DNA from 3 places in the Geothrix edaphica genome. Region 3 is predicted to be linked to each of the others. Evidence: riboswitches for the same ligand, from Rfam matches in the RefSeq annotation. Region 3 holds a riboswitch; each other region holds the start of a gene.

Region 1 (9,710 bases), on a different contig from region 3:
GCCCGAGAGGCCGATGGCGTCCGCGGGCCAGGCCGCCAGCTCCTTGAGGATGGCTTCGATGGGCTGCTTGATGCCCAGGTTCTTCACCTCGAAGCCGTTGTTGCTGAGGATGATGTCCACCAGGTTCTTGCCGATGTCGTGGACATCCCCCTTCACCGTGGCCAGGAGGATGCGGCCCTTCTGGTAGTTGGACTCCCGGGGCAGGTGGGGCTCGATGCGTTTGATGGCCGCCTTCATGGCCTCGGCGCTCTCCAGCACGAAGGGCAGCTGCATCTCGCCGGAGCCGAAGCGCTCGCCCACCACCTTCATGGCCCCCAGCAGCACCTCGTTGATGAGCTTCAGCGGGTCGTGGTCCTTCAGGGCCTCGTCCACGTCCGCGAGGATGGCCTGCTTCTCGCCATCGAGGATGCCGCGGTGCAGGCGCTCCAGCACGGGCAGGTCGGCGCGGTGGTCGTCGGCCACGGAGGCCTTGCGATCGCTGAAGCGCGCCAGGACGGCCTTGAGGGGATCGTAGCCCTCCGAGCGCCGGTCGAAGATGAGATCCTCGACCATGCGCCGGTCCTCGGGATCGATCTTGGCCACGGGGATGACCTTCGACGCATTGAAGATGGCCATGTCGAGGCCGTGCCTCACGCCGTGGTAGAGCATGAGGGCGTTGACCACGTGGCGGGAGGAGGGGTTCAGGCCGAAGCTCACGTTGCTCACGCCGAGGATGGTCATGACCCCCGGCAGCTCGGCCTTGATGAGCTTCAGGGCCTCGAGCGTCTCCACGGCGGAACCCCGGAATTCCTCGTCGCCGCTGCCCAGGGTGAAGGTCAGCGGATCGAGGATGAGGTCGCCGGGATCCAGCCCGTACTCGCCCACCACCAGGGCGTGCAGGCGCTTCGCCACGGCCAGCTTCTCCGCGCGGGTCTTGGCCATGCCCCGCTCGTCGATGGTGAGGGCCACCACCGCCGCGCCGTAGGTCTTGCACAGGTCCAGGATCTTCCGGGCCTTGCCCTCGCCGTCCTCGAAGTTGATGGAGTTCACCACGCACTTGCCGGGGCTGCGCTGGAGGGCTCGCTCGATGACGGGCACCTCCGTGCTGTCGATCATGAGGGGGAGCGTGATCTGGGAGACCAGCCGGCCCAGCAGCTCGTCCGCGTCGCGCACCTCGTCCCGGCCCACGTAGGCCACGCAGAGGTCCAGCAGGTGGGCGCCCTCCTTCTGCTGCTCCTTGGCCAGGGTGATCATGCCGTTCCAGTCCTCGGCGGCCAGCAGGTCGCGGAACTTCTTCGACCCGTTCGCGTTGGTCCGCTCGCCCACGATGAGGGGCGCGGGCTCCTGCCGGAGCGCGACACTCTGGTAGAGGCTGGCGGCGCTGCGCTCGAGCTTCGGCGCGCGCTTCGGCACGTTCAGCTGCTCCACGCCGGCGGCCAGGGCCCGGATGTGGTCCGGCGTGGTGCCACAGCAGCCGCCCACGATGGCGAGGCCGAACTCCGAGGCCGCATGCAGCACCTTGGGGGCGAAGGCGGCGGGATCCAGTGGGTAGACCACCTGGCCGCCCACGTTTTCCGGCAGGCCCGCATTGGGGAGGCAGCTGATGCGGAAGGGGCTGGCCTCGCAGAGGGTCTGGAGGTGGGCGTGCATCTCATCCGGCCCCGTGGCGCAGTTGAGACCCAGCACGTCGATGCCCAGGGGCTCCACGCTGGTGAGCACGGCGGAGATATCGGATCCCACCAGCAGCGTGCCCGTGGTCTCCACCGTGGCCTGCACCCAGAGCGGGACCTTGCGCTGCTTCGCGGCCATGGCCTCCCGGGCGGCCCGCACGGCCACCTTGATCTGGCCCAGGTCCTGGCAGGTCTCGATGAGGATGGCGTCGGCGCCGCCATCCAGCAGCCCGTCCATCTGCACGCGGTACGAGGCCAGCAGCTCGGCATAGCCCACGTGACCCAGCGTGATGAGCTTGGTGCCGGGGCCCACGGAGCCGATGACGAAGCGCGGGCGGTCAAAGCTGCGAGCCACTTCCTTCGCGAGGGAGGCGGCCTGCACATTCAGGTCGTAGGCCTTGTGGGACAACCCGAAATCGCCGAGCACCAGGGGGTTCGCGCCGAAGGTGTTGGTCTCCACCGCGTCGGCACCGGCCTTGAAATAGCTCTCGTGAATCTCGCGGATCCACTGGGGCCGCCGCTCCGTGAGCAGGTCCACGCAGCCCTCCAGCGCCGCGCCGCCGTAGTCCTCCACGGTGGGCGTGCGGGCGAAGATCTGCGTCCCCATGCCCCCATCCAGCAGCAGCACCTTGTCGTGGAGGAGCGTGTCGAGGGTCGTCATGTCAGAGCCCGAGGTAGTCGATGGCGACATCGCCGTGGACGACCACCTGGCAGGCGAGGCGCTGGTCGGAAGGGGCGTCCAGGCCCTGCAGGAAGTCGCGCTCCTCCGGGTTCGGATCGCTACAGTGGTGCAGCCCCTCCGCGACGCGCACGCGGCAAGTGCCGCAGGAGCCCGTGCGGCAGCCGAAGGTGATGTCGGCGCCCGCGGCGTCCGCGATGCGCTGCAATGAGGTCCCCGCGGGGGCTTCCACCAGCAGGTCTTCGAGGAGGAAGTGGACCTTCACGCTCATGTGTCCTCCCGCTTGGGCAGCAGCGGCGCGACAAGCTCCACCTGGCCGAAGGGGGCCGACAGCTGGAGGCCGCGGATGCGGGGGCGGATGGTCTCGATGATCTCCTGGGCGATGGCGAGGCCCTCCTTGATCTGGTCCTCGGCGCTTGACCACTTCGCCATGCGGGCCAGAAGGGCTGGCGGCATGAAGACACCGGGCACCTCGTTGGCCATGAACTCCGCGTTGCGCAGGCTCTTGAGGGGCCAGATGCCGGCGATGATGGGCAGGCCGCCCCTGCCGTCCAGGGACTCGGTGAAGTCGAGGAAGCGGAAGAGGCTTTCGGCGTCGAAGACGGGCTGGGTGATGGCCCACTGGGCGCCGGCCTCCACCTTGTAGCGGAAGCGAGCCTTCTCCCGCTCCAGGTCCGGTGCCACGGGGTTGGCGCCCACGCCCACGCTGAAGGAGGTGGGCTTGCCGATGCCGGCACCGCCCAGGTCGAGGCCGGTGTTCAGGCGCTTGAGCATGTTCACGAGGCCGATGGCGTCCACATCGAAGACGGCTGTGGCCTGGGGGTAGGGCCCCAGCTTCGGCGGGTCGCCGGTGACGGCGAGGATGTTGCGCAGGCCCAGGCCCGCGGCGCCCAGCAGATCGCTCTGCATGCCCAGCAGGTTCCGGTCCCGGCAGGCGTAGTGGAGGATGGTCTCCAGCCCCACCTGCTGCTCGATGATGAGAGCCGTGGCCAGGGCGGACATGCGGGCCATGGCGCGGGGGCCGTCGGGCACATTGATGGCGTCCACGCCCAGGGCGCGGCACTGGCGGGTCTTGGCCACGAGCTTGTCGTACTCCATGCCCTTGGGCGGCACCAGCTCCACGGTGTGGACGAACTCGCCCTGGGCCAGCTTGAGGCTGAAGCGACTGCGGTAGGCGAAGGGCACCTCGGGCTGGGGCTGCTCGTGGGGCTTCAGCTCGAAGCCGCCACCCCCCTGCACGAAGGCCCGCTCCTGGCGGAAGGCCCCGCGCATGGCGCGGATGTGGGCGGGCGTCGTGCCGCTGCAGCCGCCCACAGCGCGGGCGCCCGCGGCGAGAGCGCGGGCCGCGAAGCCGCCCAGGTACTCGGGGCTGGCCCCATAGATGAGGCGACCGTCCACCTGATGGGGCAGGCCGGGGTTGGGCTGGAGGACGATGGGCCTGGCGGTGACGGCCTTCAGACGCTCCAGCAGGCGCAGCTGGGGCGCGGGGCCGTTGCCACCGATGAGGCCCACCAGATCGGCGCCCCAGGTATCGAGCTGTTTGATGAACCACTCGGGCTCCGCCCCGAACAGGGCCTGGCCATCATCGTTGGTGGTCATGAGGGCCGCGACGGGCAGGCTTCCGACCTCCCTCGCGGCGAGGATGGCCTGGTGGATCTCGTTCAGATCCTCGAAGGCCTCCAGCACGATCAGGTCCGCGCCGGCGCCGGCCAGCGCTTCGGCCTGCTCGCGGAAGAGGGCGCGGGCCTCCTCGAAGGAGGTGGGTCCCCAGGGTTCGATGCGGACGCCCAGGGGCCCGATGCAGCCCGCCACCCAGGCGCGGCTGCCCTGCTGGGCGATGGCCTGCTTCGCGAGGGCCACGCCCTCCCGGTTGATGGCGTCGAGCTGACCCTCCAGTCCCCGGGCCGCCAGCTTCAGGCGGTTGGCGCCCCAGGTGTTGGTGGTGAGCACCTGGGCGCCGGCGGCCAGGAACTCGCCGTGGATGGCCAGCAGCAGGTCCGGCGCCTTGAGGTTGCACTCCTCGAAGCTGCGCTGGAGGGTGATCCCGCGGTCATGCAGGGCCGTGGCCGTGCTTCCGTCGAAGAGGAAGCACTCGCCCTCGTCGAGGGCCCGCTGGAAGGTGGAAGGGGTCATGGATGCGCCTGGGGGCGACAGTCCGATAACGGTATCCAGGGGGTCTCGGGTCAGTCTGAGTCGTTCGGTATCTTCCCCCCGGACACGCCGGGGGCAGGAGTTGGCACCTTGCTGTCGCAGGTTGCCAAGGTTTCACAGGGCCTTTCCCTCCACCTTTCTGGATAGCGCTATTGAGTGTCTGATGACGACCGGCTGCCTCGCGCGAGGCGTGCCGGGCGAGCGAGGCGAGGAAGGCGAGTCGAAGCGTAGCGGGTACTACGCGCGACGAGCGTGACGCGGCATCGCGACGCCCGCCACCCCTCGCCCGGAGGGATGAAGCCAGCCGGGCGCCCCGCCGTGTCAGGTCCCTTGAACAACGAACCACGTTGCCCTGCGGGCCCTTCCTTGCGGTGCATCCCGGCTGGCTTCATCGCGAGGCGGCCGGACGTCATCAGACACTCATGGGACTGCCAAAGATCGAGGAACCAGGATGGTCTGACCACGGTCATCCGTCAAGCCTGGGGCGGTTCCTCCGGAGCCGGGTGCGTGGTGAGGCCCTGGCGCTTCATATGGCCCCAGGTGTTCTTGCCGCGGATCCAGTCGTAGGTGCCCTTCAGGCGCCACCAGACCGTGAGCTGCCGGTAGCCGAAGTTCTCCGCCACGGCCCCCACGAGCAGCAGGACCAGGGCCTTGAGGCCCTGGTAGCGGTGGCCGCTGATCTCCTGCAGCACCACGGCCACCACGGAGTTCAGCACGCCGAGCAGCAGGGCGACGTAGAAGAACAGGAGGGCGAAGGTGCCGCCGACGGAGCCGGTCAGGATGGCTACCGCGAACAGCAGGTACCCGCTGACCTCGATGATGGGCGCCAGGGCCTCGAAGAAGATGAAGTAGGGCATGGAGAAGAGCCCGATGCGGCCGTACTTGGGGTTGAAGCACATGTGGCGGTGCCGCCAGAGGGTCTCCAGGAGGCCCCGCTGCCAGCGGTTCCTCTGGCGGCCGAGGCCGCGGAAATCCTCGGGCACCTCGGTCCAGCACACGGGGTCGGGCACCAGGGTGATGTGATGGGGGCGCTTCTCCTCGCGCAGGCAGCGGTGCAGGCGCACGACGAGCTCGAAGTCCTCGCCGATGGTGGAGGTCTCGAAGCCTCCCGCCGTCACGACCAGGTCCTTGCGGAAGACGCCGAAGGCGCCGCTGACGATGAACATGCTGTCCAGGGAGGCGAGGCCCACGCGGGTGAAGAGGAAGGCCCGCAGGTATTCCACGATCTGGAAGCGGGCCAGCCAGGAGTCGGGCAGGAAGATGCCACGGATGCCCATGGGCGTGACCTTGCAGCCGTTCAGGGGGCGGACCACGCCACCGGAGGCCACCATGTCCGGCCGGTCCATGAAGGGCCGGGCGATGCGCAGGAGCGCGTCGTTCTCCAGGAGGCTGTCCCCGTCCATGCAGCAGACCAGCGGGTAGCGGGCGAGGTTGATGCCGCAGTTCAGGGCGTCGGCCTTCCCACCGTTGGCCTTGTCCACCACCACCAGGTTGGGCACGTAGGCGCTTTCGTAGATGCCGCGGACCTCCCTGGTGGGCAGGAGCTGGCGCAGGACCCGCTGGCTGGGCTGGAGCTTGAAGGCCTTGACCAGGCGCTCCAGGGTGGCGTCCGTGCTGCCGTCGCTCACCACCACGACCTGGAACTCGGGATAGCGGAGGCTGATGAGGCTGTTGATGCTCGCCACGACCCCGGCCTCTTCGTTGTAGACGGGGCAGATCAGGGTGATGGGCTTGTAGTGGCTGGTCTCGAAGGCCGTGTCCAGGCGGTCAATCCCGACGGCATCCAGGTAGTTCCGGATGGAGAAGAAGGCGCGGAGGATCAGGGCCAGGTGCGTCAGGTTGGTGGCCAGGAAGTAGCTGAGGATGCTCCACTCGACGGTGGCGGTGAGGAAGGCCCGCAAGGTCACATGTGCCCCCGTTCATCCGCCCACTCGAGCCGCTCCCGGGCGATGTCGCGGGCGAAGCGGTCGGCGGCGGGATCGTTCGCCAGCCAGGTCAGGGCCGAGACGCCAGAGTGGCCGAGGTCCACGAGGCTCTGGGCGGCGTTCCGGCGCACTTCGTACACGGGATCGGCCATCAGGGGCAGCAGGTCGGGAACGGCGGAGGGGCCCCCCAGCACGCCCAGGGCCCGGGCGACCTGGGTCCGGATCTCCCAGGCGGGGCTAGAGGCGAAGCTGCGCACCTTCGGGTACACCGCCGGATCCGCGAGGATGATGAGGGCCTTGAGCACCGAGGCGCGCAGGTCCACGTTCGGAACCTCCAGCAGCCACAGCAGGCGCGGCAGGGATTCCCGGTGCCGGTGGGAGCCCGCCAGGAGGGCGTAGAGGATCCAGGGCTCGGGGTTCTGGTTCGGGGACTCCAGGTTCTCCTTCATCCAGGGCAGCAGGGTGGGGCCGAAGCCTTCGAGCACCCGGAGCAGCCGCTCCCGCTGGTAGAGCTCCTCGCGCATGACCCAGGCCAGCACGGGCTCGGCGTACTTCAGGCTCCGGCTGCGGGTCAGGGTCAGAGCCGCCGTGTGGGCGACGAAGGGGACGGGATCATCGAGGAGGGGCAGCACCTGATCGAGGTAGCCCTCCATGCGGACGCCGGGCTTCCAGCGCCAGGGCCGCTCCGTCACGGGTGGCGGCGCGTGCTCCGCCGGCTCGTCCAGGCGGAAGACGGCGATCTCCTTCGCCGCCTGGGCCCGGATCTTGGGGTCGCGGTCCTGCAGGCGCCCGGGCAGGGAGGTGTGGATGCCCATGCTCAGGTAGAGCTCCCGCAGCAGCTCGGATTCCTGTCCCGCGATCGTGGACTGGTAGCGCGCAAGGAAATCCCGGAACAGCCACCGGTCGGACCAGGCGACCTGCCCGAAGCCGTCGCGCTCATAGCCCCTCTTGAAGAGGTAGTCCGTGAGCTGGCCCTCCCAGGCCTGGTAACGGGCGATGCGATACCGGTTCCGCCGGTCCTTGAGGTACTGCATGATGACGCCCACGACCACCAGGGCTGCGACCAGACTGACCAGACCGAGGGTCGCCCAGTGGAGGATCGGCAGCAGCGTGCTGTGGGGCAGGTGGATGGGGAAGATAGATCACCCCGCGCGGTGGGATCGTTCGAAGAGCCGCCACAGCCGCTCCACCATCACCTGGACGGAGATCGGCTTGGCCATGTAGTCGTCCGCGCCGGCGGCGAGGCATCGCACCATGTCCTGCTCGCTGTGGTTGCTGGAGAGGAGCAGGATGGGGATGCGGCCCTTCGGGGGTGGGAGGTCCCGGACTTCCTGGACCAGACGGAAGCCGTTCATGGCCGGCATCATCAGGTCGGTGGAGATCAGATCGACCTTCTCCCGCTGGAGAACATCGAGGGCCTCCATGCCATTTCCGGCTACGAGGACCTTCAGCCCCTCCATCTCCAGGCGGACCTGGATGATCTTGGCAGTCGCAGGGTCGTCTTCGACCACCAGGACTGTCGTCTGTTCCGGCCAATGTCGGGTCATCGGAAAAAGTCTATCGCATTTCTACCAAATCCAGCGATTTCCACGGATCCGGATCCCGAAGCGGAGGGTGTGATCCCGATAGCTGCTGGGATCGAGGGGATCCGAGATGGGAAGTCCCGCCACGCTCTGGTCCCAGGAGGCGAAGAGGGAGGCGGCCGAGCCTCCGGGCGTCCAGGTCGCGGCCACGGTGTACCCCCAGGTGAACTGGCTGGAGGCCTGGTTCACCGTCTGCCTCCCGCCCCAGGCGTCGAGGGCGAGTTCCCAGCGCTCCTCCCGCCTCGCCGAGGCGCCGGCGGTGGCGCCGTAGTACCGGTACCGCTCGGGATTGAAGAACCCGAGCCGGAGGCTCCGGTCCTGGTCGATGAGGCGGCTCGACAGCCCCGCGCGCCACTCCCCCCCCTCGACGGGGAACCGTTGTCCAGCCTCGAGGCGGAGGCCCGTCCGCGCGGCGCCGGCGGAGAGGAAGGCGCGGTCCAGGGACAGGCCCACGTGGTCGAGGGTCTGGTTGAAGACCCAGTTCCCCCCCAGGGTCCAGGTCCGGGTGTAGGTGCGGAGGTCCACGGCCAGGGGCGTGGCCAGGTTCGGCGCGGCGCTGTGCGACAGGACCAGGGTCAGGCCCGGGGCGGCGCGCAGTCCCAGGGAGAGGTTGTGGAAGCTGGCCGGCTCGCCGCCCACGTCATCCACCCGGCCCACCTGGGCCGAGGCCCGGAGGCGGGAGCCCAGGGGATGGCTGATCCCCAGTGACCATTCCCGGGGTTTCCGCTCGGTCCCTCCACTCTGGCTGAGCAGATCGAAGGCGCCGCCCAGCCGCAGGCTCCCGTCGAAGAACGGGACTGCCGCATCCACCCGCTGGGCCTGGGCGCGCAGGCCCTCGTTGGAGTCCGTGCGGATCTGGGAGAGCTCGATCCAGGGCCCCTGGGCATCCACGAGGCCGCGCAGCCGGGACTGGGCGTCCTCGCGGATGTCCGGGTTGCCCAGCTGCGCTTCGGTCCGGGTCCGGGCCTGGCGAAGGCGGCCCATGCGCTGGTCGATCTGGGCGCGCAGGAGCTCGGCCTCGGGGGTCCTGGCGTCTTCGGGGCCGAGGCCGGCCAGGCGCTGGTCCGCCGCCTCGGGATCGCCCGCCCAGAGATCGAGCTGGGCGAGGCCCAGCCTCGCCTCCCGGTCCCCCGGACTCTGGAGGAGGACCTCCTGGTAGGTGCGCCGGGCCTGGTCGTGCCGTCCGCGCCAGCCCAGCACCCGCCCGCGGTTGATGAGGAAGTCCCGGTCCGCGGGGTGCGCCTTCAGCCAGGCGCCGGTCAGGGCTAGGCTCCGGTTCAGCTGACCGTCCCAGCTCAGGTAGGTGGCGGTATCCAGGGTGGCCTGGCGGTCCCCCCGGGCCACGTAGGGCTGGAGGATCCGGATGGCTTCCTTGAACTGCCGGGACCAGGCGGTCACCCGCGCCAGGACGGGCTCGGATTCCGCCGCGAGCTCCGGATGGACCTCCCGGTGCCGCTTGAGGTCGCGGATGGCCTCGTCGAACCGCTTCATCCAGCTCAGCGTCCGGGCCCGCTCCAGGAGCGCGTCCGGGTGGTCCTTCCACAGCTCCAGCATGCGCGTGTAGACCGCCACGGCCTCGGGCAGCCGCTTCTGCGAGCGCAGGTCCCGGGCCTGCCTTAGGAGGGTGGCGGCATCCGGCGTCGGCGCGGGTTCCTGCAGGGCGGGCGGTGCGGGGTGGATCATCGGGGCATCCTCGGTTCGTCGGGGGTGTCGGCCAGGGCCT
Region 2 (9,710 bases), on a different contig from region 3:
GGTGAGCCCTTTCGCCTCGATGGCCTTCTCGTTCATGAAGCTGGTGTAGCAGTCGCCGATCTTGCGCAGGTCGGAGCCCAAGGGCGCCTTGGCGGCCGCGGCGGCCTTGATGAGGGCGGCGGTACGGCGGTCCGTGAGGTCGGCCACCTCGTGCCCGACGCCGAAGGACCCGCGATCCGCGGGGATCTCCGTCCGCTTCACCCAGGCGCCGTTCGCATAGGCGAAGAAGTCATCACCGGGGGCCACGGCGCGGTCCATGCCCGCCAGGTCGAGGCCATGAGACGCGGCCTTGGGGGGCGTCGCCACCAGGGCCTTCGGGGGCGCCGCCACCAGGGCGTGGACCGCGAGACACAGGGAAAGGAGGGGCAAAGATCCGTGCATGGAGAACCTCAGGACCTTCCAGGGTGGCCTGAAAGGCCCGCTACGGGAAGATCCCGGGTCGGCAGGGGCGGATCCACCCCTGCCGACCCGGGAGTCGGGCATCCTCCGGGGCCCGGAGGCGATCAGCCGGGGCCCATGGGATCTCAGTCGAGCGGAACGCGGAGCGTCTGGCCCACCTGGATCTGGTTGGGGTCGCTGAGCTGGTCCTGGTTCGCCTCGAAGATGCGCATGTAGGCGCCGGCATCGCCGTAGAAGCGCTTGGCGATCTTGGAGAGCGAATCCCCGGGGTGGACTTCGTACGCGGCTTCCTTGGGCGCCAGGGCCGCGTTCACGTCGATGTCGCAGGTCACGTCATCCACGTTGGGGTTCACGGTTTTCAGGGCGTCCCAGACCGCGTTCTTCAGCTGCTCGGTGCCTGCGCTCGCCTTCAGGAACAGCTTGTCATCCTGCAGGTGGAGGTTGTGGACCTGGAACCCGGGGCCGTTCACGATGCTCAGGGCCGGCGAATAGGCGGACTTCAGAAGTTCGAAGCGATCCATGGTGGGGCTCCTTGGGAAGGGGTTGGGGTGGGACGCCAAGTGTAGTCCCGCAAGATCGCCACGCGTCGACCCGACTTGTGAAGATCGGGACCATTTGCGGGGCGGGAGGCTCAGGGGGTGGCCGGGACGGGGGGAAGCGCGTGGCGCCAGTCCCGTCCCGTCAGCAGGATCTGGGGCTTGCCGTCCCGGAGGAACACGGCGGTGTCCCACAGGAGGCCCGGGAAGGTGCGGACGGGGCCCGGCGCCGCGTCGAAACTGAGGCTGCGGGTGCGGAACCAGCGCCGGTAGACCAGGTGCCAGCTCCCGCCCGCCTGGACGAGGAAGGCCCCGTGGAACCGCGGCAGGCCCTTCACGCGGCGGGCGAAGCAGGGCAGAACCTCCGCGGGGCGCGTGGGCGCCAGCTCCAGGGCCTTCAGTTCCGCCCAGAGGGGGACCTCGTCGCGGGTGCCGCGTCCCACCAGGGAGCGCAGGGCGCCGCGGAAGCCCGTGAGCACGAAGGCCAGGGCCCGCAGCAGCAGGGGCAGCAGGAGGGCCGTGGCCACCAGCACCATGCCGATCACGGGCAGGGCGATGGCGGGATGGCTGTAGGCCAGGGCCAGCAGGGCCGCCACGCCCAGGTCCTCGGCCACGCTGAGGACGCTGTGGCTGGCAGGTTCGGGGGCCGTATGGGCCAGGAGCCGCACGCCCATCTTGCTGCCGTGCGTGCCCAGGGCGATGGTGCCGCCCGCCAGCAGGGCCAGCACCTTGGCCACGGGGTGCAGCTCGCCCGCGGCGCCCAGGGCCAGCAGGGCGCCGCCGATGGGCCGGATGAAGGTGTGGAGCCCGTCCCAGATGGGGGTGATGAAGGGCACCTTGTCCGCCAGGAACTCCAGCAGGAACAGCAGGGCCGCGACCCCCAGCACCACGGGGTGGCTCAGGATGGCGAGATCCGACGGCAGGCCGTGGATCCAGCCATAGCGCTGCCCCGCACCCACTAGGAGCACCGTGAGGTAGAGGTTGATGCCGGAGACGGTGGACAGGCCGAGGATGGCCGCCAGGGTCTGCGCTGGGCCCATCAGGCCGAGAACCGCTTGTAGAGGTGGTAGATGCCCAGCAGGATCACCGCGCCCACCACGGACATGAGGAAGCCGGCCCCCTGGCCTTCCTGATAGTGGCCCACGGCCCGCCCGATCCAGGTGCCGAGGAACGAGCCCGCGATGCCGAGGACCATGGTGATGATCCACCCGCCCGGGTCCTTGCCGGGCATGAGGAGCTTGGCCACGGCACCGGCGATGAGGCCGATGATGCAGGTCCAGATGAGGTGGAGCATGGGAACCCCCTGATGGATGGAGAGATGGTGGTCCACCCTACGCCCGGTCCGGAACCAGGGTCAATGGATTCCGGGCAGTTCCGAAATTATTTGCAATGGTCCTTGCCTCGACGGCCGTCCGGGTTGACCCTGGGGCTCCACTTCCTGAGGAGGATGTCATGGGTCTGCTGGACATGGTAGGCGGTCTGCTCGGACAGGGCGGCCAGGCACAGGGCGGCAACCCGCTCATGGGCGCGGTCATGGGCCTCATTCAGAATCACCCCGGGGGCCTTCAGGGCCTGCTGGGCCAGTTTCAGGAGAAGGGGCTGGGCGACCAGGTGGCCTCTTGGATCGGCACGGGCGCGAACCAGCCCATCAGCCCCGAGCACGTGCAGGCGGCTCTGGGCTCGGACCAGCTGCAGCAGCTGGCCGGCCAGCTGGGCGTCTCCCACGACCAGGCCGCCTCGGGGCTGGCGGATCTCCTGCCCCAGGTGGTGGACAAGCTGAGCCCCCAGGGCAGCCTGCCGGAAGGCGGCATGGGCATGGACCTGCTGAAGAAGTTCCTAAGCTGAGATCTACAACCTGAGCGCGGTCTCCGCCGCCACGACGTCCCGTTCCTTCAGGTGGTCGAAGAGGATCAGATACCATCCGAAGGCCGCCAGGATGGCGTGGCGGAAGCGCGCCGAGTGCGCCGAGTTCAGTTCCACATCGCCATGCTCGATGCCCGGAGGGGAGGTGAGATCCCTGCCGATGCGGGCATGGAGGCGGACCAGGGGGGTGCCTTCCTGATCGGCGAAGGTGCCGCCGGGCCCCGGCCCGGGGTGCCAGGTCCAGTCGAAGACCGCACCGTCCTGGAATTCCAGCTTCCCGTGCCGGAAGGTGTGGGGATGGAAGGTGGCCAGGTTCGCCTTCCCACCCTCCTCGCGCAGGGTCACCACCGGGTTCATGACGCCCAGGTGCTTGAGGGTCCAGGTCCCCTCGGCGGTCTCCGCGCGGGCCAGGATGTTCTCGTCATCCAGGAAGACGAGGGTGGCGAAGACACCTTCGTCGGTCCGCAGGTCGAAGCCCAGGGGGCGGGTGGCTCCCCTCCGCCACTCCAGGGTGCTGCTCGGGCATTCCGTGAGGGATTTCATGGCGTTCCGCCTGTTCTCGCGGGGGATGCATCCGCGTACCGGAAAGGTACGTCCATCCGGAGGGCGGGGTCAGGGGCCAGTCCCTGAAAAATCCAGGTCGATCTCAGGAGTGGCGGTGTTTGAGACCCTGTCCGATCTTCGCCTGCAGGAGGGACCCGCCGGGCCTTCCATCCCCCCCGGGCACCCGAGGTCCGGGTGCAGGAAGTCACGAAACCTGCACCCTGGGGCCGGGCCGGTGGCGCAGGGGGTCGGCAGGCCTATCTTTTAGATTTCACAGGGGAAAGAGATGGTCTTCGAGACACAGGGCGACCGGCGTCAGGCGTCGCAGTTGCGGGAGGGCGAGGGCCGTGGGGCCCTCTGGTCCCTGCCCGATGGCCACCGCCTGCCCAACCTGGTGGACGCGGCCCCCCTGCTGCTGGGGGATCCCGCCCATCCGGCCCGCCTGCGTCCCACGGACCTGGACCACCCCGAGGATTTCCACCACCGCCTCACCGCCTGGCTGTTGCGCCAGGGCTGAGTCCAGATCAGCCGGCCTTCTGGCGCCCCGCAGACCGGGAAGGCCGGGGCCCGTCCACGCACCGCTCGTGCAGGCGCGGGATGAGGTCGCCCAGCCGGGACTCGGGCACGAGGAAGGCGATGGAGACCGTGCTGCTGCCGGTGAGGAGGCCGCCCACGGGTTCCTGCCCCAGGGCGGCCAGGTGGCGCAGGGCCGCCAGAGGATCGGCCCGCAGGCCCTCGCCCACCAGGGCCACCACGGCCCAGCCGGTCTCCAGCTCCGGTCCTGAAGCGGCCAGGGTCTCCATGACTTTGGCGGCGGCCGGTGTGTCCGGTCGCACCGCCAGCAGCGTGCCGGCGGGGCTGGAGACCAGGCCGAAGCGCAGGGCCCCGGCCTCCTCCAGGCGCCGGGCGGCTTCCAGGGGTGGCTCCAGGCCCTCCGAGGCCGGGAAGCGCAGGAGGCTGAGGCCCTCCTTGTAGGCCACGGAGGTGACGGCCCCCGGCTCGCGGCGCGGGGGCACCGGCAGGATCTCCGTGCGGGAGGCGCTCGGCCGCAAGGTGTTGGCCACCACGAGCCGGAAGCCCGCCCGGCCCCCGGGGGCGAGAGAGTCCGCGTGGAGCACCTTGGCGCCGAAGGCGCTGAGCGCCTCCGCCTCGCCCAGGCTCATCTGGGGGATGGGCCGGGCCTCGGGCACCAGGCTGGGATCCGCCGTCAGCACGCCGTCCACGTCGGTCCAGATCTGCACCTCGTCCGCCGCGAGGGCCTCGCCCAGCAGCGTGGCGCTGGTGTCGGAACCGCCCCGGCCCAGGGTGGTGGTGAGGCCCTCGGCCGTGGCGCCCAGGAAGCCCTGGGTGATCCACAGGGCGCCGGCCGCCAGCGCCTCGCGCCAGGGGGCGGCGGCCGCGCGCAGATCCGCGAGCTGGGGCCGGGCCTTGCCGAAGCGGGCATCGGTCCGCATCACCTCGCGGACCTCCCGGAAGGTCCCGCCGAAGCAGGCCGCCGCCAGGTGCGCCGACAGCGTCTCGCCCACGGCCAGGGCGGAGTCCCGACCCCGGGAGGTGGCCTCGCCCAGCATGGCCATCCCCGTGAGCAGCTGGTCCAGCCGGTCGAACAGGGGCTCCCACTCGGCCGCGACGGTGTCCAGCAGCCCCAGGCCGGCGGCCGTCCCCCGATGCCGGTCGCGGAGCGCGGCCAGGTGGGCCTGGGCTTCGGAGACGCGGCCTGCGCCGGCGGCGGCGCAGGCGTCGAGGATACGATCCGTGGTGCCGCGCAGGGCCGATACCACCACGAGGCCGCCCGAGGGAAGCTCGTCCTTCACGATGGCCGCCGCGCGGCGGAGGGCCTCGGCGCTGCCCACGGAGCTGCCGCCGAACTTGAGGACCTTCAGGCTCATGCCTGCCTCCCTTCCACGGGGAGGAGGCCCAGGTCGAAGGGGGCCTCCTGGTAGACGAAGTAGTTCAGCCAGTTGGCGAAGAGCAGGTTGGCGTGGCCCCGCCAGCGGACCAGGGGCTCGCGGGTGGGGTCGTCGCCGGGGAAGTAGTTCTTCGGGATGCCGATGGGCAGGCCCTTGCCGAGGTCCCGCGCGTACTCGCCCTGGAGGGTGCCCGGATCGTACTCCGAGTGCCCCGTCACGAAGACCTGACGGCGGTCCGCGGACTGGATCAGGTAGACCCCCGCTTCGTCGGATTCGGCGAGCAGCTCCAGCCGCGGCTCCGCCAGGATGTCCTCCCGGCGGGTCTCCGTGTGGCGGGAGTGGGGCGCGAAGAACACATCATCGAAGCCCTGCACGATGCGCTCGTGGCGCGCCAGCGTCCGGTGGGGGAAGACGCCGAACAGCTTCTCCGCCAGGGGATGCTTGGGGACCCCGTAGTAGCGGTGGAGGGCCGCCTGGGCGCCCCAGCAGATGAAGAGGCTGGAGAAGACGTTCGTCCGCGCCCAGTCCAGCAGCTCCGCCAGCTCCGGCCAGTAGTCCACGGCCTCGAAGGGCAACGTCTCCACGGGGGCGCCGGTGACGATGAGCCCGTCGAAGGTCTGATCGCGCACCTCCGCGAAGGACACATAGTGCTCCAGCAGATGCTCCGCCGGTGTGTTCTTCGCTTCGTGGGAGGCTGTGTGGAGCAGCGTGACCTCCACCTGCAGGGGGGTGTTCCCCAGCAGGCGCAGGAGCTGCGTCTCCGTGGCGATCTTGGTGGGCATCAGGTTCAGGATCGCGATGCGGAGGGGGCGGATGTCCTGCTGGAGGGCGCGGGGCTCCTCCATCAGGAACACGTTTTCCGCTTCGAGGGTGCCGCGGGCCGGGAGGGATGCGGGGACCTTGACGGGCATGGCCGGGGCCTACGCTTTCGCCAGCGCCTGGTCCAGGTCCCCGATGAGGTCGTCGATGTGCTCGAGGCCCACGGAGAGGCGGATCAGGTCGTCGGTGACGCCGGTGGCCACGCGCTCCTCCGCGGACAGCTGCGCGTGCGTGGTGCTGGCGGGATGGATGATGAGGCTCTTGGCGTCGCCCAGGTTGGCCAGGCGCGAGAAGAGCTGCACGGCGTCGATGACGGCCCCGCCGGCCTTCAGCCCACCCCCCGATGCTGTGGACTTGAGGCCAAAGGTGAGGATGCCGCCGAAGCCCGCGCCCTTGCGGAAGTACCGGGCGGCGGCGGCATGGTTCGGGCTGGTGGGCAGGCCGGGGTAGTTCACCCAGGCCACCTTGGGATGCGTCGAAAGCCACTGGGCCAGGGCCAGGGCGTTGGCGCCGTGGCGCTCCAGGCGCAGGTGCAGGGTCTCGATGCCCTGGAGGATGAGGAAGGCGTTGAAGGGGCTCAGGGCCGCGCCGGTGTCGCGCAGACCCTCGATGCGGGCCTTGGTGATGAAGGCCGCGGGGCCGGCGAGGTCTGCCAGGATGGCGCCGTGATAGGCGGCGAAGGGCTCGGTGAACTCGGGGAACTTGCCGCTCTTCCAGTCGAAGGTGCCGCCGTCCACGATGAGGCCCGCCACGGAGGTGCCGTGGCCCCCGAGATACTTGGTGGCGCTGTGCACCACGATGTCCGCCCCGACCTTGAAGGGATTCAGCAGGTAGGGGCTGGGCAGGGTGTTGTCCACGATGAGCGGAATCCCCGCGGCGTGGGCGATGGCGGCGATGGCCTCGAAGTCGGGCACGTCCAGCTTGGGATTCCCCACGGCTTCGATGTAGATGGCGCGGGTCTCGGGCCGGAGGGCGGCGCGGAAGGCCTCGGGCTTGGTGGAATCCACGAAGGTGGTGGTGATGCCCGCCCGCGGCAGGGTGTGGCTCAGCAGGTTGTAAGTGCCCCCGTAGAGGTTGTTGCCAGCCACCACGTGGTCGCCGCCCCGCAGCAGGGTGGTGAGCGCGAGGGTGATGGCCGCCTGGCCCGAGGCCGTGGCCAGGGCCCCGATGCCGCCCTCCAGCTGGGCCACGCGCTGCTCCAGCACGGCCGTGGTGGGGTTCATGATCCGGGTGTAGATGTTCCCCGGCACCTCCAGGTTGAAGAGGGCCGCGCCGTGCTCCGTGCTGTCGAACACGTAGCTGGTGGTCTGGTAGATGGGCACGGCCCGGCTCTTCGTGTCCGAGTCCGGGCTGTGGCCCCCGTGGAGGGCGATGGTTTCGAAGCGGGGGGTGGTGGTGCTCATGGTGGCTCCTGGAAATGGGATGGGAAGGCCGAGGCCTCGTCTGTCCAAGCAAGTCCAGGAAAAGCAAAAGGGGCCCGATTGCTCGGGCCCCTTCGATGATTGCGTCAGCTCGACACAGCTCGACATCTCTCCGCGCTTGATTGCTCAATCGCGGCAGGAATTGGCACCTTGCTTTCGCAGGTTGCCAAGGTTTCACAGGGCCCGTCCCTCCACCTTTCTGGATAACTCGCTATGGAACTGGCAAGGATCTCGTAAGAGAACGGCCCCGAAGGGCCGGTGAAGAAAGGTATCGCCACGGGTCGGGAGATGCAACCCCTGTTGTCACGGGAATCGTGCGGCGGCTCCGGCCGGGAGCTACCGCAGTGGGATACCGGGTCTGCCGTGATCTGGCCTTTTATAAAACGCATTCATCACAAGGATGTGATTAGAAAAAATATGAATATGCATAAATAAAAACGAATAAAATCTGATAGTCGAACCGCCACTTAGACCTTTCGACGGGTCATCCCACGCGCACACTGCACCCTTCCCGCAGAACCTCTGCCCACCAGGGATCCAGCATGCTGATCTGCGGAATCAACGCGAGCCACACCGCCTCTGCCGCGCTCCTCCAGGATGGACGGCTGATCGGGGCCCTGCAGGAAGAGCGCCCCACGCGGGTGAAGAACCGGCGCGGGTTTCCGGAGCAGGCGATCGGGCGGCTCCTCGAAAGCCAGGGGCTGCGATGGCAGGATGTCGATGCCTATGTCTTCGGCGGCTACGGCTCCTACGCCGACACCGCCCCCGGGGTCAACGAGGCCGCGAGCCGGATCCGCAGCTACAAGGCTGCCTCGCGGCTGGACGGACGGATGAAGGAACTGCTGGAGAAGACGCCGGTCCGCCGCTTGGTCCACCGCTGGCGCCGCGAACGGCAGATCGAGCGGTTGATGTCCCATGGCGTCGAGCGGCGGAAGGTCTCCACCATCGAGCACCACCGCTGCCACGCCGCCACGGCCCACCTGGGCTGCGGGATCGACGAGCAGGCCCTCGTGATCACCCTCGATGGGGCCGGGGACTCCCTCTGCGCCACCGTGTCCCTGCCCAGGCCCGGAGGGAAGCTGGAGCGCATCGCGACCGTCCGCGAAGAGCACTCCATCGGCAACCTGTGGGAGGTCATCACCGCCCTCATGGGGATGGTGCCCATGGAGCACGAGTACAAGCTCATGGGCATGGCGCCCTACGCCAGCGGCGACCGGGTCGACCAGGCCAAGCGCCTGTTCCGCAGCTCCTTCGAGCATGCCGACGGCACCTGGCGCCGGGCCGCCGGCACCCCCAATCCCAGCTTCGCCTATGAGTTCTGGCGCAGGCGGCTGGAGTTCACCCGGTTCGACCATATCTGCGCGGGCCTCCAGGCGTTCACGGAAGAGTTCATCACCGAGTGGGTCCGGGACTGGCTGAGGCGGACCGGCCAGCGGAAGCTCCGGCTCTCCGGCGGCGTCTTCATGAACGTCAAGCTCAACAAGGCCATTGGTGAGCTGCCCGAGGTGGACGACCTCCGGGTGTTCCCCTCCTGCGGGGACGAGACCAACGCCCTGGGCGCCGCCTGGGCCTTCCTGGCGGACCAGGGGAAGGCGGACCTGATCGAGCCCCTGGAGTCCCTCTACCTCGGCCCGGAACCCGCGCCAGGCGACTACGACCGGGCCGCCCGGGAGGCCCGGGAGGCGGGATGGGAGGTCTCCACGCCGCCGGACCTCGAAGCCGAGATCGCCGATCTCCTCAGCCGGGGGGAGATCGTGGCCCGCGTCCATGGCCGGGAGGAGTTCGGCGCCCGGGCCCTGGGCAACCGATCCATCCTGGCGGATCCCACCCGGCCCGATGTGGTCCGGACCGTGAACAACGCCATCAAGTGCCGGGACTTCTGGATGCCCTTCGCGCCCTCCGTGCTGGCCGAGTGCGCCGACCGGTACATCCACAACCCCAAGGGTTTCGCGGCGCCCTACATGATCCTCGCCTTCGATTCCCGGAACACGGCCGAGGTCAAGGCGGCCTGCCATCCGGAGGACGGGACCATCCGGCCCCAGGTGGTGACCCGGGAGCAGAATCCCGGCTACCACCGCATCCTCGAGCGATTCCGGGAACGCACCGGCCGGGGGGCGCTCCTCAACACCTCATTCAACATCCACGGCGAGCCCATCGTTTCGTCGCCAGCCGACGCCATGGACGTCATGCGCCGGTCCGGGCTGCGCCACCTGGCCCTG
Region 3 (9,710 bases):
CGCCCGTAGTCATCCTGGAGCCGCTCGATGTCGGCCTCGTCGAAGGTGCCGAGGCTCACCTCGAGCACCCGCACGGGGTGGCCCGTGGCGGCGTCGCAACGCAGGCGGTGGGTGCTGCCCTGGGGCAGCCAGATCTCCTCCCCCACGGCCGGCCGGAGCTCCACGCCGTCGCGATCCACCACCACGCCGGGATCGAGCACCACCCACAACTCGCCCCGGTGCGTGTGGCGCTGGAGGCTCAGCTTCTGGCCCGGATTGCAGGTAAGGATCTTCACCGTGCAGGGCAGGTTCAGGGCGTACTGATCAAAACAGCCCCAGGGCTTGTCCACATGGAGGGTGTCGGGTCGCTGCATGGTCAGTCCTCAGTCCTCAGTCTTCAGTTCTCAGCTTAGAGCAGGTCCTCGCGGCCCTCGGCCTTGAGGCGCTCGACGATCTGCTTGACGGTCTGGGCGCGGTCCCGGTGGCAGATGAGGAGGGCATCGTCGTCGTCCACCACGATGAGGTCGTCCACGCCGCTGGCGGCGATGAGCCGCCTGCCGCCGAAGAAGGCGCTGTTCCGCGTGTCCAGGAGCAGCGTTTCGCCCTGGCTCACGTTGCCCTCGGCATCCGTCTCCTGGAACTCGATGGCGGCGGGCCACGAGCCCACGTCGGACCAGCGGAACCGCGTGGGCACCACGGCGACCGTCTCCGCCTTCTCCATGAGCGCCACATCGATGGCCACCTTGGGCAGGTGGCGGTAGGCCGCCGCCAGGGCTACCGGATCCGCGCCGGCCTTCACCCAGGCATCGAGGGGCGCCAGCACCTCAGGGGCGTGCTTCAGCAGGCCCTCGCGGAAGTCCGCCAGGGTCCACACGAACATGCCGGCATTCCAGTAGTGACGGCCCGATTCGAGGTACTGGACGGCCACCTCCACCGGGGGCTTCTCGCGGAAGGCCACGACCTTCTGCACGGGGCCGTGGCCCTCGGATTCGATGTAGCCGTAGCCCGTCTCGGGATAGGTGGGCTTGATGCCGAAGGTGACCAGCTCCCGCTCCCAGGCGGCGTGCTTCACGGCGGTGTCCAGGTCCTCCAGGAAAAGCTCCCGGTCGCCGATCCAGTGGTCGGCCGAGAGCACGGCCATCACGCCCTGGGGGAACTTCCGCTCGATCTGGACCAGGGCCAGGGCCAGGCAGGGGGCCGTGTTGCGGCCCTCGGGCTCCACGATCACGTTCTCCGGGGGCAGCTCCGGCAGCATGCGCCGGGTCTCGGCGGCCAGATCCTCCGTGGTCACCACGAAGATCCGCTCGGGGGCCACATGCCCGTCCAGCCGGCGGACGGTCTGATGCAGCAGGGTCTCCGTGCCCACGATGGCCAGGAACTGCTTGGGCCGGGCATTGCGGCTGCGGGGCCAGAACCGCGTGCCGCGGCCCCCAGCCATAACGACGGCGACTAGGGATTGAGTGTGGGTCGTGCCCGACATCATGCCTCCATCCTGGATGCCCCATTGCGGGAGGTCTCGCGTATCGCCGCAGGCGACGTCGAGATCACAACGGCAACCAAGGAATCTTTCTGGCTATCCGGCATCACCGACCTCCCGCCGCCGCGCGGCCCCTCCAGGGAACCACGGTCCCCGCACCTGTCACAAGCTGCCTAGCGTGAAAGGATGTCCACCAGCTCACCCATGTCTCCCGGCGGGGCGGGCCGGGGATCCAGGATGCGGGCCAGGGGTTGGACCGCCAGGGCTCCGGCCACCTCGCCCAGATAGAAGCCGCCTTCGCCCGCGGCCAGGCGACGCACGGCCTCGGCGCCCCAGCGACTGCCCCAGATGCGATCCAGGGCCGAAGGACTGCCACCCCGCTGGATGTGGCCGAGCACCACCACCCGCAGGTCCAGCCCGTAGTCGCGCCGGAGCCGCGCGCCCACGACCATGGCATTGCCCAGATCATCCCCCTCGGCCACCACCACGATGGAGCTGCGCTTGCCCCGGAGCCAGTTGGCGTGGAGCCGGGCCACCAGGGCCTGGTAGGAATCGTCCGGGGACTCGGGATAGAGCACCGCCTCGGCCCCGCAGGCCAGGGCCGTATGGACGGCCAGCATGCCGGAGCTGCGCCCCATGACCTCCACCAGGAACAGGCGTCCGTGGGCCGAGGCCGTGTCGCGGATCCGGTCAATGGCCTCCACGGCGGTATTCAGCGCCGTGTCGAAGCCCAGGGTGCGGTCCGTGCCCGGCAGGTCGTTGTCGATGGTGCCCGGGATGCCGGCGCAGAGGATGCCCTGCTCCCGCTGGAGCGCCTCGGCGCCCCGGAAGCTGCCATCCCCGCCGATGATCACCAGGGCCTGGATGCCCGCCTCCCGGAGGTTCGCGGCGGCATCCGCCCGCCGGTGGATCTCGAGGAACTCGGGGCAGCGGGCCGTGTGCAGCACCGTGCCGCCCCGCTGCAGGATGTTGGCGCAGGCCCGGGTGGGCATGGGCGCCCAGTCCTTCTCCAGCACCCCCTGGAAGCCCTGCCGGATGCCCCAGGCCTCGTGCCCGAGGGCATCCGCCTGGCGCACCGCGGCGCGGATCGCGGCGTTCATTCCCGGAGCGTCCCCGCCGGAGGTGAGGACGCCGATCCTCATTTCGCCTTCCCCTGGGGTGTTTTGGGCTTGGATCTCACACCCCGCCCCTTCTTCGCCACGGACTTCCCTTTCCGGTGCTTCGCTTTGCTCGCGGAGCGCCGGCCCTTCCGGGTGTCCTTGACGTGGGCCTCCGGCGGCGGCAGGGGCGGCGGCTCGATGATGCCCCGCGGCACCGGCGGCAGATCACCCTCGGAAATCCCCTGCGCCGAGGCCCGCTGGGCGCGGGCCTTCATGACGGGATCCTCCTGGGGCCTGGGCGCAGCCACCAGGCTCAGGGCCAGGCTGCTGATGAACAGGGCGCGTCGAGGCATGATCCCTCCGGGGAGTTGATTATCACGCATCCGTCCAGCAGCCGGGGATCCGACACGACCGTGACAATCTTTGAATTCGTCGCCCCAGCCCCCGCGCGATAAACTTGCTGATTCGGGGATCAATTCCCGCCCGATTTCACCAAGTCCGGAGTTTTCATGACCATGCAATCCGGTTCTGCCCCTGTGGACGGCACGGCCCTGGCGGCCTGCCTCCAGCCCTTCCCCGCCTCCACCAAGATCCACGTGGCCGGCACCCAGCCCGGTGTCCGGGTGCCCTTCCGTCAGGTCAGCCTCCAGCCCACCCGCGACTTCAAGGACCAGCTCACGGAGAACGCGCCCGTGGTGCTCTATGACACCTCGGGCCCCTACACGGACCCCACCGTCACCATCGACGTGGCCAAGGGCCTGAACCCGCTCCGCCAGGACTGGATCCTGGGCCGGGGCGACGTGGAGGCGCTGCCCGGCGCCACCAGCCTCTACCGCAAGCTGCGGGAGCGGGACCAGGAGCTGGACGCCATCCGCTTCCACGCGGACCGCAAGCCCCTGCGCGCCAAGGCCGGCTGCAACGTCACCCAGCTGCACTACGCCCGGCAGGGCACCGTCACACCGGAGATGGAGTTCATCGCCATCCGCGAGAACCTGGGCCGCGAGGCCGCGGGCCTCAAGAGCCGCATCACGCCCGAGTTCGTGCGTGATGAGGTGGCCCGGGGCCGCGCCATCATCCCCGCCAACATCAACCATCCGGAGACCGAGCCGATGATCATCGGGCGGAACTTCCTGGTGAAGATCAACGCCAACATCGGCAACAGCGCCGTGGCCTCCAGCATCGAGGAGGAGGTCGAGAAGATGGCCTGGTCCATCCGCTGGGGCGCCGACACGGTCATGGACCTCAGCACCGGCAAGAACATCCACGAGACCCGCGAGTGGATTCTGCGCAACAGCCCCGTGCCCATCGGCACTGTGCCCATTTACCAGGCGCTCGAGAAGGTGAACGGCAAGGCCGAGGACCTCACCTGGGAGATCTACCGCGACACGCTCATCGAGCAGGCCGAGCAGGGCGTGGACTACTTCACCATCCACGCCGGCGTGCTCCTGCGCTACGTGCCCCTGACCGCCAAGCGCGTCACGGGCATCGTGTCCCGCGGCGGCTCCATCCTCGCCAAGTGGTGCCTGGCCCACCACAAGGAGAACTTCCTCTACACGCACTTCGAGGAGATCTGCGAGATCATGAAGGCTTACGACGTGGCCTTCTCCTTGGGCGACGGGCTGCGTCCCGGCAGCACGGCGGACGCCAACGACGAGGCCCAGTTCGGCGAGCTGGAGACCCTGGGCGAGCTCACCAAGATCGCCTGGAAGCACGACGTGCAGGTGATGATCGAGGGCCCCGGCCACGTGCCCATGCACCTCATCCAGGAGAACATGACCAAGCAGCTGGAAGTCTGCGACGAGGCGCCGTTCTACACCCTGGGGCCCCTCACCACGGACATCGCGCCGGGCTACGACCACATCACGTCGGCCATCGGCGCCGCCATGATCGGCTGGTACGGCTGCGCCATGCTGTGCTACGTGACGCCCAAGGAGCACCTGGGCCTGCCCAACAAGAAGGACGTGAAGGACGGCGTCATCACCTACAAGATCGCCGCCCACGCCGCTGATCTCGCCAAGGGCCATCCTGGCGCCCGCCTCTGGGACGACGCCATGAGCAAGGCCCGCTTCGAGTTCCGCTGGGAGGATCAGTTCAACCTGGCCCTGGACCCCGACACCGCCCGCGAGTTCCACGACGAGACCCTGCCCGCCGAAGGCGCCAAGTCCGCCCACTTCTGCTCCATGTGCGGCCCCCACTTCTGCTCCATGAAGATCTCTGACGACGTGCGGCAGTACGCGGAGGCGCACGGATACAACGAGGAGGAGGCCCTGAAGAAGGGCATGGAGGAGATGGCGGAGACGTTCGTGAAGAAAGGCGCCGAGGTCTATCAGAAAGCCTGATCACCGCCGCCAGGCGGCATGAAAAAGCCCCGCCTTCGGCGGGGCTTTTTCGCATATGAGCGCGTATCATCAGGGCCGTTTCTCTTCCAGGAGGCAGTCATGGCCGCGAAGAAGATCCTCATGCTCGTGGGCGATTTCGGAGAAGACTACGAAATCATGGTGCCCTTCCAGGCCCTGCTGGCCGTGGGCCACACGGTGCATGCCGTCTGCCCCGGCAAGAAGGCCGGCGAGTCCATCGCCACGGCCATCCACGACTTCGAAGGGCACCAGACCTATTCCGAGAAGCCCGGCCACCGCTTCGCCCTCAATGCCGATTTCACGGACCTCCGGCCCGACCAGTACGACGCCCTCGTGATCCCCGGCGGCCGCGCCCCGGAATACCTGCGCCTCAATCCCAAGGTGCTGGAGATCGTCCGCCACTTCTTCACCGCGAAGAAGCCCGTGGCGGCCATCTGCCACGGCGCCCAGATCCTCTCCGCCGCAGGCGTGCTGGAGGGCCGCACCTGCTCGGCCTATCCCGCCTGCCGCGCCGAGGTGGAGGTGGCCAAGGGGACCTACGCCGACATCGCCATCGACGGCGCCGTCACGGATGGCAACCTCGTCACCGCCCCCGCCTGGCCCGCCCATCCCGCCTGGCTCGCCCAGTTCCTGCAGGTGCTGGGAACCCGCATCACCCTCTGAAGGCCCCCGGCCCGGCGGAGATCCCGGGGAGGCCCGGGTTGCCGCCGGCACATCCGGGTGCTAGGCTCCTTCATCTTCGGAAGGGTTCGCATGATCTGCCGGGTGTGTTGCCGCTGATGCCGTCGAGGGTCTGAAGCCCTCGGGATGCCAGTCTTCAACCCCAGGATGGACTCCATGCCGAACGACCTCGCCTTCTCCAAGTTCCATGCGCTCGGGAACGACTACCTCGTGATCGATCCCACGCGGACGGCCTTCGATTTGGAGGCCCGGCTCGTCCAGGCCCTCTGCGACCGCCACCGCGGCATCGGCTCCGATGGCCTCCTCCTCGGCCCGCTGCCCGTTCCGGGCGACCCGCAGGCCTTCGGCCTCCGGATCTTCAACCCCGATGGCAGCGAATCGGAGAAGAGCGGGAACGGGCTGCGCATCTTCGCCCGGTACCTGCTGGAGGCGGGCCATGTCCACGGGGCCGGTTGCCGCATCCACACCACAAGCGGGACCGCGGAGGTCCAGTATCTGGCCCCGGATGGGAGCCTGGTGCAGGTGGACATGGGCCTGCCGGCCTTCCGGGCGGGCGACATCCCCTTCACAGGGCTCGCGGCCCACCTGGAGGTCCTGCAGGTCCCCCTCTTCCTGCCCACGGGGCCCGTCACCATCACCGCCCTGAGCGTGGGCAACCCCCACTGCGTGCTCTTCCCCGGGAGCGTGTCCGCCGCCGAGGCCCAGCGGCTCGGCCCCCGCATCGAGCGGCATCCCGACTTCCCCAACCGGGTGAACGTCCAGCTGGTGGAGGTGGTTGACCGGCGGCACATCCGCATCGAGATCTGGGAGCGGGGCGCCGGCTACACGCTGGCCTCCGGCAGCAGCAGCTGCGCCGCCGCGGCGGCCTGCCGGAGGCTCGGGCTGGTGGAGGACCGCCTCCGGGTGCTCATGCCGGGCGGCGCCATCGACATCGCCTTCACGGACCAGGGCCGCATCCTCATGACGGGCCCGGTCCAGGCCGTCTACCAGGGCCGCCTTCACGGGGGATGGACACCATGACGGTCCCGCAGCCCGATCCCGAGCGCATCGCCCGGTGGACCCTCCAGCTCTGCCAGGTGGATTCCACCACCGGGCAGGAGGCGGCCCTGATCCCCCTCCTCACGGGAATGTTCCGCGACCTCGGCGCGCGGGTGCTGTGGCAGACGGTGGAAGGCGGCCGCCGGAACCTGCTGGCCACCTGGGGCGACCCCAAGCTGCTCTTCAGCACCCACCTCGACACCGTGCCGCCCTACCTGCCCCCCCGGCGGGAGGCCGGCCGCCTCTGGGGACGCGGCACCTGCGACGCCAAGGGCATCCTGGCCACGATGATGGAGACGATCCGCCTGCTGCTGGCCGAGGGCCGCCGGGACCTCGCCTTCCTAGGCGTGGTGGGCGAGGAGACGGACAGCCTCGGCGCCCGGATCGCCCTGGACCTGAAGCGGACCCTCCCAGACCTGCTCGGCGTCATCAACGGCGAGCCCACCGGCAATGTGCTGGCCACGGGCCAGCGCGGCTCCGCCCACCTCTGCCTGCGCTGCCGCGGGAGGGCCGCCCACAGCGGCACACCCGAGGAGGGCCTCAACGCCGCCTTCCCCATGTTCGACTGGATCAGCGATCTGCGCCGGCTCCCCGGGCGCGTGGATCCCGTCCTCGGACCCGAAGTCTGGAACCTCGGCACGCTGAAGACGGGCCGGGCCATCAACGTCGTGCCGGACGAGGCCGAGACCCGCCTGTTCGCCCGGACGGTGGCGGGGAGCACCTTCGTGCAGGACGTGCAGCGGCTGCGGCCGGAGGTGGGCGAAGTGGATGTCCTATTCGAGCGCGGCCCCGAGGTGTTCCCCCGCCTGGAGGGGTTCCCCACGGCCCCCGTGCCCTTCGGCTCGGACGCTCCCACCCTGCGCAACCTGGCCCGGAGCCGGTTCGTGGTGATGACCGGCCCAGGCTCCATCCGGGTGGCTCACACCGAAGACGAGTTCCTGGATCTGGCCGAGGCCGTGACCGGCGCCCGGCAGTACCTGGACCTGACCCGGTACCTCCTCGACCGCCCCCAGGGTTCCGACTACGTCATCTGAATCCCCTTGGCAGGGGGCCCGGCCCGTCAGATACTGTTGGAACACAGGATCTTTGCCAGTTTCATCACGCGATATCCAGAAAGGTGGAGGGACGGGCCCTGTGAAACCTTGGCAACCTGCGAAAGCAAGGTGCCAATTCCTGCCGCAAGCGATTGCGGAGAGATGCTGACGTGTCAGAAGCTGACATGCGAAGGGGCCCGAGTCATCGGGCCCCTTCTCTGTTTTTGGATCGCAATGGAACGACGGAGGTCCTCCCTTCCAGGAGGCTTTCATGAGCGAGCAGTACCTCGATACCAACGTGCCGGGCAACCCGGCCTACCACTTCAGCATCCAGCCCCCGGCCCGGGAGAGCCGGGCCGGGTGGAGCCGCCGGCCGGAGCTGGTGCCGGGCGCGGGCCCGGCCACCCAGTGTGTGCATGCGGGCGTGCAGCCCGACCCGGCCTACGGATCGGTCATGCCCCCGCTGTACCTCTCATCCACCTTCGCCTTCAAGGACATCTGCACCAACGCGGGCTACGACTACACCCGCAGCGGCAACCCCACCCGGGCGGCCCTGGAGGAGGCCCTCGCCCTGCTGGAGGGCGGCCATGGCGCCACCTGCACCAGCACGGGCATGAGTGCCATTCTCGTGGCTCTCAACCTGCTGCCCCATGGCAGCCACCTCATCTCCACCGTGGACTGCTACGGAGGCACCTTCCGCCTGCTGGAGCATGCCCAGCGCTTCTACGGCCTGGAGGTCACCTACCTGGACCTGGCGGACCTCCCGGCGGTCGAGGCGGCCCTCCGGCCCAACACGCGCATGATCTGGATCGAGACCCCCTCGAATCCCCTGCTGCGGCTCACGGACATCGCCGCCGTGGCGGAGCTGGGCCACCGCCAGCCGGACTGCCTGGTGGCCGTGGACAACACGTTCCTGTCGCCCTACCTCCAGCGCCCCTTCGACCTCGGCGCCGACCTCGTCATCCACTCCACGACCAAGTACCTCAACGGCCACAGCGACGTGGTGGGCGGCGCCGTGGTGGCGGGGCCCGGCCGCCTGGCCCTCACCCAGCAGATCCAGAGCGGGAACAACCTGCTGGGCACCTCGCAAGCGCCCCACGACTGCTTCCTGGTGCTGCGCGGCCTGAAGACCCTGCCCCTGCGCATGCGCCAGCACGAGGCCACGGCCCAGGTGCTGGCGGAGTTCCTGGCCGCCCATCCCGCCGTGGGCAAGGTCCACTTCCCGGGCCTGCCCGGCCATCCGCAGCACGAGCTCGCGAAGCGGCAGCAGCGGGGCTTCGGCGCCATGCTCAGCTTCGAGCTGGCGGAGGGCGGCGCCGAGCGGCTGAACCACGTGCTCCGGAAGCTGCGCTGGTTCACGCTGGCCGAGAGCCTGGGGGGCGTGGAATCGCTGGTGGCGCATCCCGCCTCCATGACCCACGCCTCCATGACGCCGGAAGCCCGCCGCCGGGCCGGCATCACCGACGACCTCATCCGGCTCTCCGTGGGCCTGGAGGACGTGCAGGACCTGCGCGCCGACCTGGCCCAGGCCCTGGCCTTTGACTGATCGCTACTGGATCCCCAGCAGCTCCACATCGAAGATCAGCTCGGCGTTGGGCGGGATCTCGCCGCCCGCGCCGCGGGCGCCGTAGCCCAGGGCCGCCGGGATGACGAGGGTGCGCTTGCCGCCCACCTTCATGGTCAGCAGCCCCTCGTCCCAGCCCTTGATGACGCGGCCCACGCCGACGGGAAAGACCAGCGGCTCGCCGCGATCCACGGAGCTGTCGAACTTCTTGCCCTTCTTCCCGTGGTCCGAGAGCCAGCCCGTGTAGTGGACCGAGCAGCGCTGGCCGGGCTGGGGCGAGGCCCCCGTGCCGACCTGGGTGTCGAGGTACTGGAGGCCGGTCAGGGTCGTGATCATGGCAGGCGCTTTCTTTTTGGGGCGTTGAGCCCGTTTCTTGGCGGGGGCAGCGGTCTGGGCGGCCAGGGTCTGGGTGGCCAGCGGCAGCGCGAGCAGCAGCGCAGCCAAGGTGGAGCATCTGCGGGTCATGACACCTCCAGCCTC

Evidence for each region. Region 3 has a riboswitch for S-adenosylmethionine ahead of QSJ30_RS08505 (trans-sulfuration enzyme family protein). Riboswitches for the same ligand answer to the same signal wherever they lie in the genome.
Region 1: another riboswitch for S-adenosylmethionine. It lies ahead of QSJ30_RS00770 (bifunctional homocysteine S-methyltransferase/methylenetetrahydrofolate reductase); the one in region 3 lies ahead of QSJ30_RS08505 (trans-sulfuration enzyme family protein).
Region 2: another riboswitch for S-adenosylmethionine. It lies ahead of QSJ30_RS00745 (O-acetylhomoserine aminocarboxypropyltransferase/cysteine synthase family protein); the one in region 3 lies ahead of QSJ30_RS08505 (trans-sulfuration enzyme family protein).

What each region holds. Positions count from the first base shown of each region.
Region 1 covers NZ_BSDC01000001.1:163,082-172,791, forward strand. Annotated here, with positions in the region: gene metH (methionine synthase) at 1-2,310, opposite strand, end outside; gene QSJ30_RS00765 (2Fe-2S iron-sulfur cluster-binding protein) at 2,312-2,599, opposite strand; gene QSJ30_RS00770 (bifunctional homocysteine S-methyltransferase/methylenetetrahydrofolate reductase) at 2,596-4,461, opposite strand; SAM riboswitch class I at 4,526-4,629, opposite strand; gene QSJ30_RS00775 (glycosyltransferase family 2 protein) at 4,953-6,386, opposite strand; gene QSJ30_RS00780 (HEAT repeat domain-containing protein) at 6,383-7,456, opposite strand; gene QSJ30_RS00785 (response regulator transcription factor) at 7,547-7,915, opposite strand; gene QSJ30_RS00790 (tetratricopeptide repeat protein) at 7,973-9,670, opposite strand; gene QSJ30_RS00795 (hypothetical protein) at 9,667-9,710, opposite strand, start outside.
Region 2 covers NZ_BSDC01000001.1:150,965-160,674, forward strand. Annotated here, with positions in the region: gene QSJ30_RS00700 (M13 family metallopeptidase) at 1-381, opposite strand, end outside; gene QSJ30_RS00705 (LysM peptidoglycan-binding domain-containing protein) at 525-920, opposite strand; gene QSJ30_RS00710 (DUF4126 domain-containing protein) at 1,031-1,975, opposite strand; gene QSJ30_RS00715 (GlsB/YeaQ/YmgE family stress response membrane protein) at 1,975-2,229, opposite strand; gene QSJ30_RS00720 (YidB family protein) at 2,325-2,780, shown strand; gene QSJ30_RS00725 (hypothetical protein) at 2,784-3,341, opposite strand; gene QSJ30_RS00730 (hypothetical protein) at 3,628-3,858, shown strand; gene QSJ30_RS00735 (aspartate kinase) at 3,866-5,230, opposite strand; gene metA (homoserine O-acetyltransferase MetA) at 5,227-6,162, opposite strand; gene QSJ30_RS00745 (O-acetylhomoserine aminocarboxypropyltransferase/cysteine synthase family protein) at 6,172-7,473, opposite strand; SAM riboswitch class I at 7,593-7,701, opposite strand; gene QSJ30_RS00750 (carbamoyltransferase C-terminal domain-containing protein) at 8,034-9,710, shown strand, end outside.
Region 3 covers NZ_BSDC01000002.1:137,620-147,329, forward strand. Annotated here, with positions in the region: gene QSJ30_RS08465 (phosphomannose isomerase type II C-terminal cupin domain) at 1-353, opposite strand, end outside; gene QSJ30_RS08470 (mannose-1-phosphate guanylyltransferase) at 389-1,459, opposite strand; gene QSJ30_RS08475 (ATP-dependent 6-phosphofructokinase) at 1,630-2,598, opposite strand; gene QSJ30_RS08480 (hypothetical protein) at 2,595-2,909, opposite strand; gene thiC (phosphomethylpyrimidine synthase ThiC) at 3,066-4,895, shown strand; gene QSJ30_RS08490 (DJ-1/PfpI family protein) at 4,995-5,576, shown strand; gene dapF (diaminopimelate epimerase) at 5,751-6,614, shown strand; gene QSJ30_RS08500 (M20 family metallopeptidase) at 6,611-7,666, shown strand; SAM riboswitch class I at 7,735-7,835, shown strand; gene QSJ30_RS08505 (trans-sulfuration enzyme family protein) at 7,938-9,212, shown strand; gene QSJ30_RS08510 (FKBP-type peptidyl-prolyl cis-trans isomerase) at 9,216-9,695, opposite strand.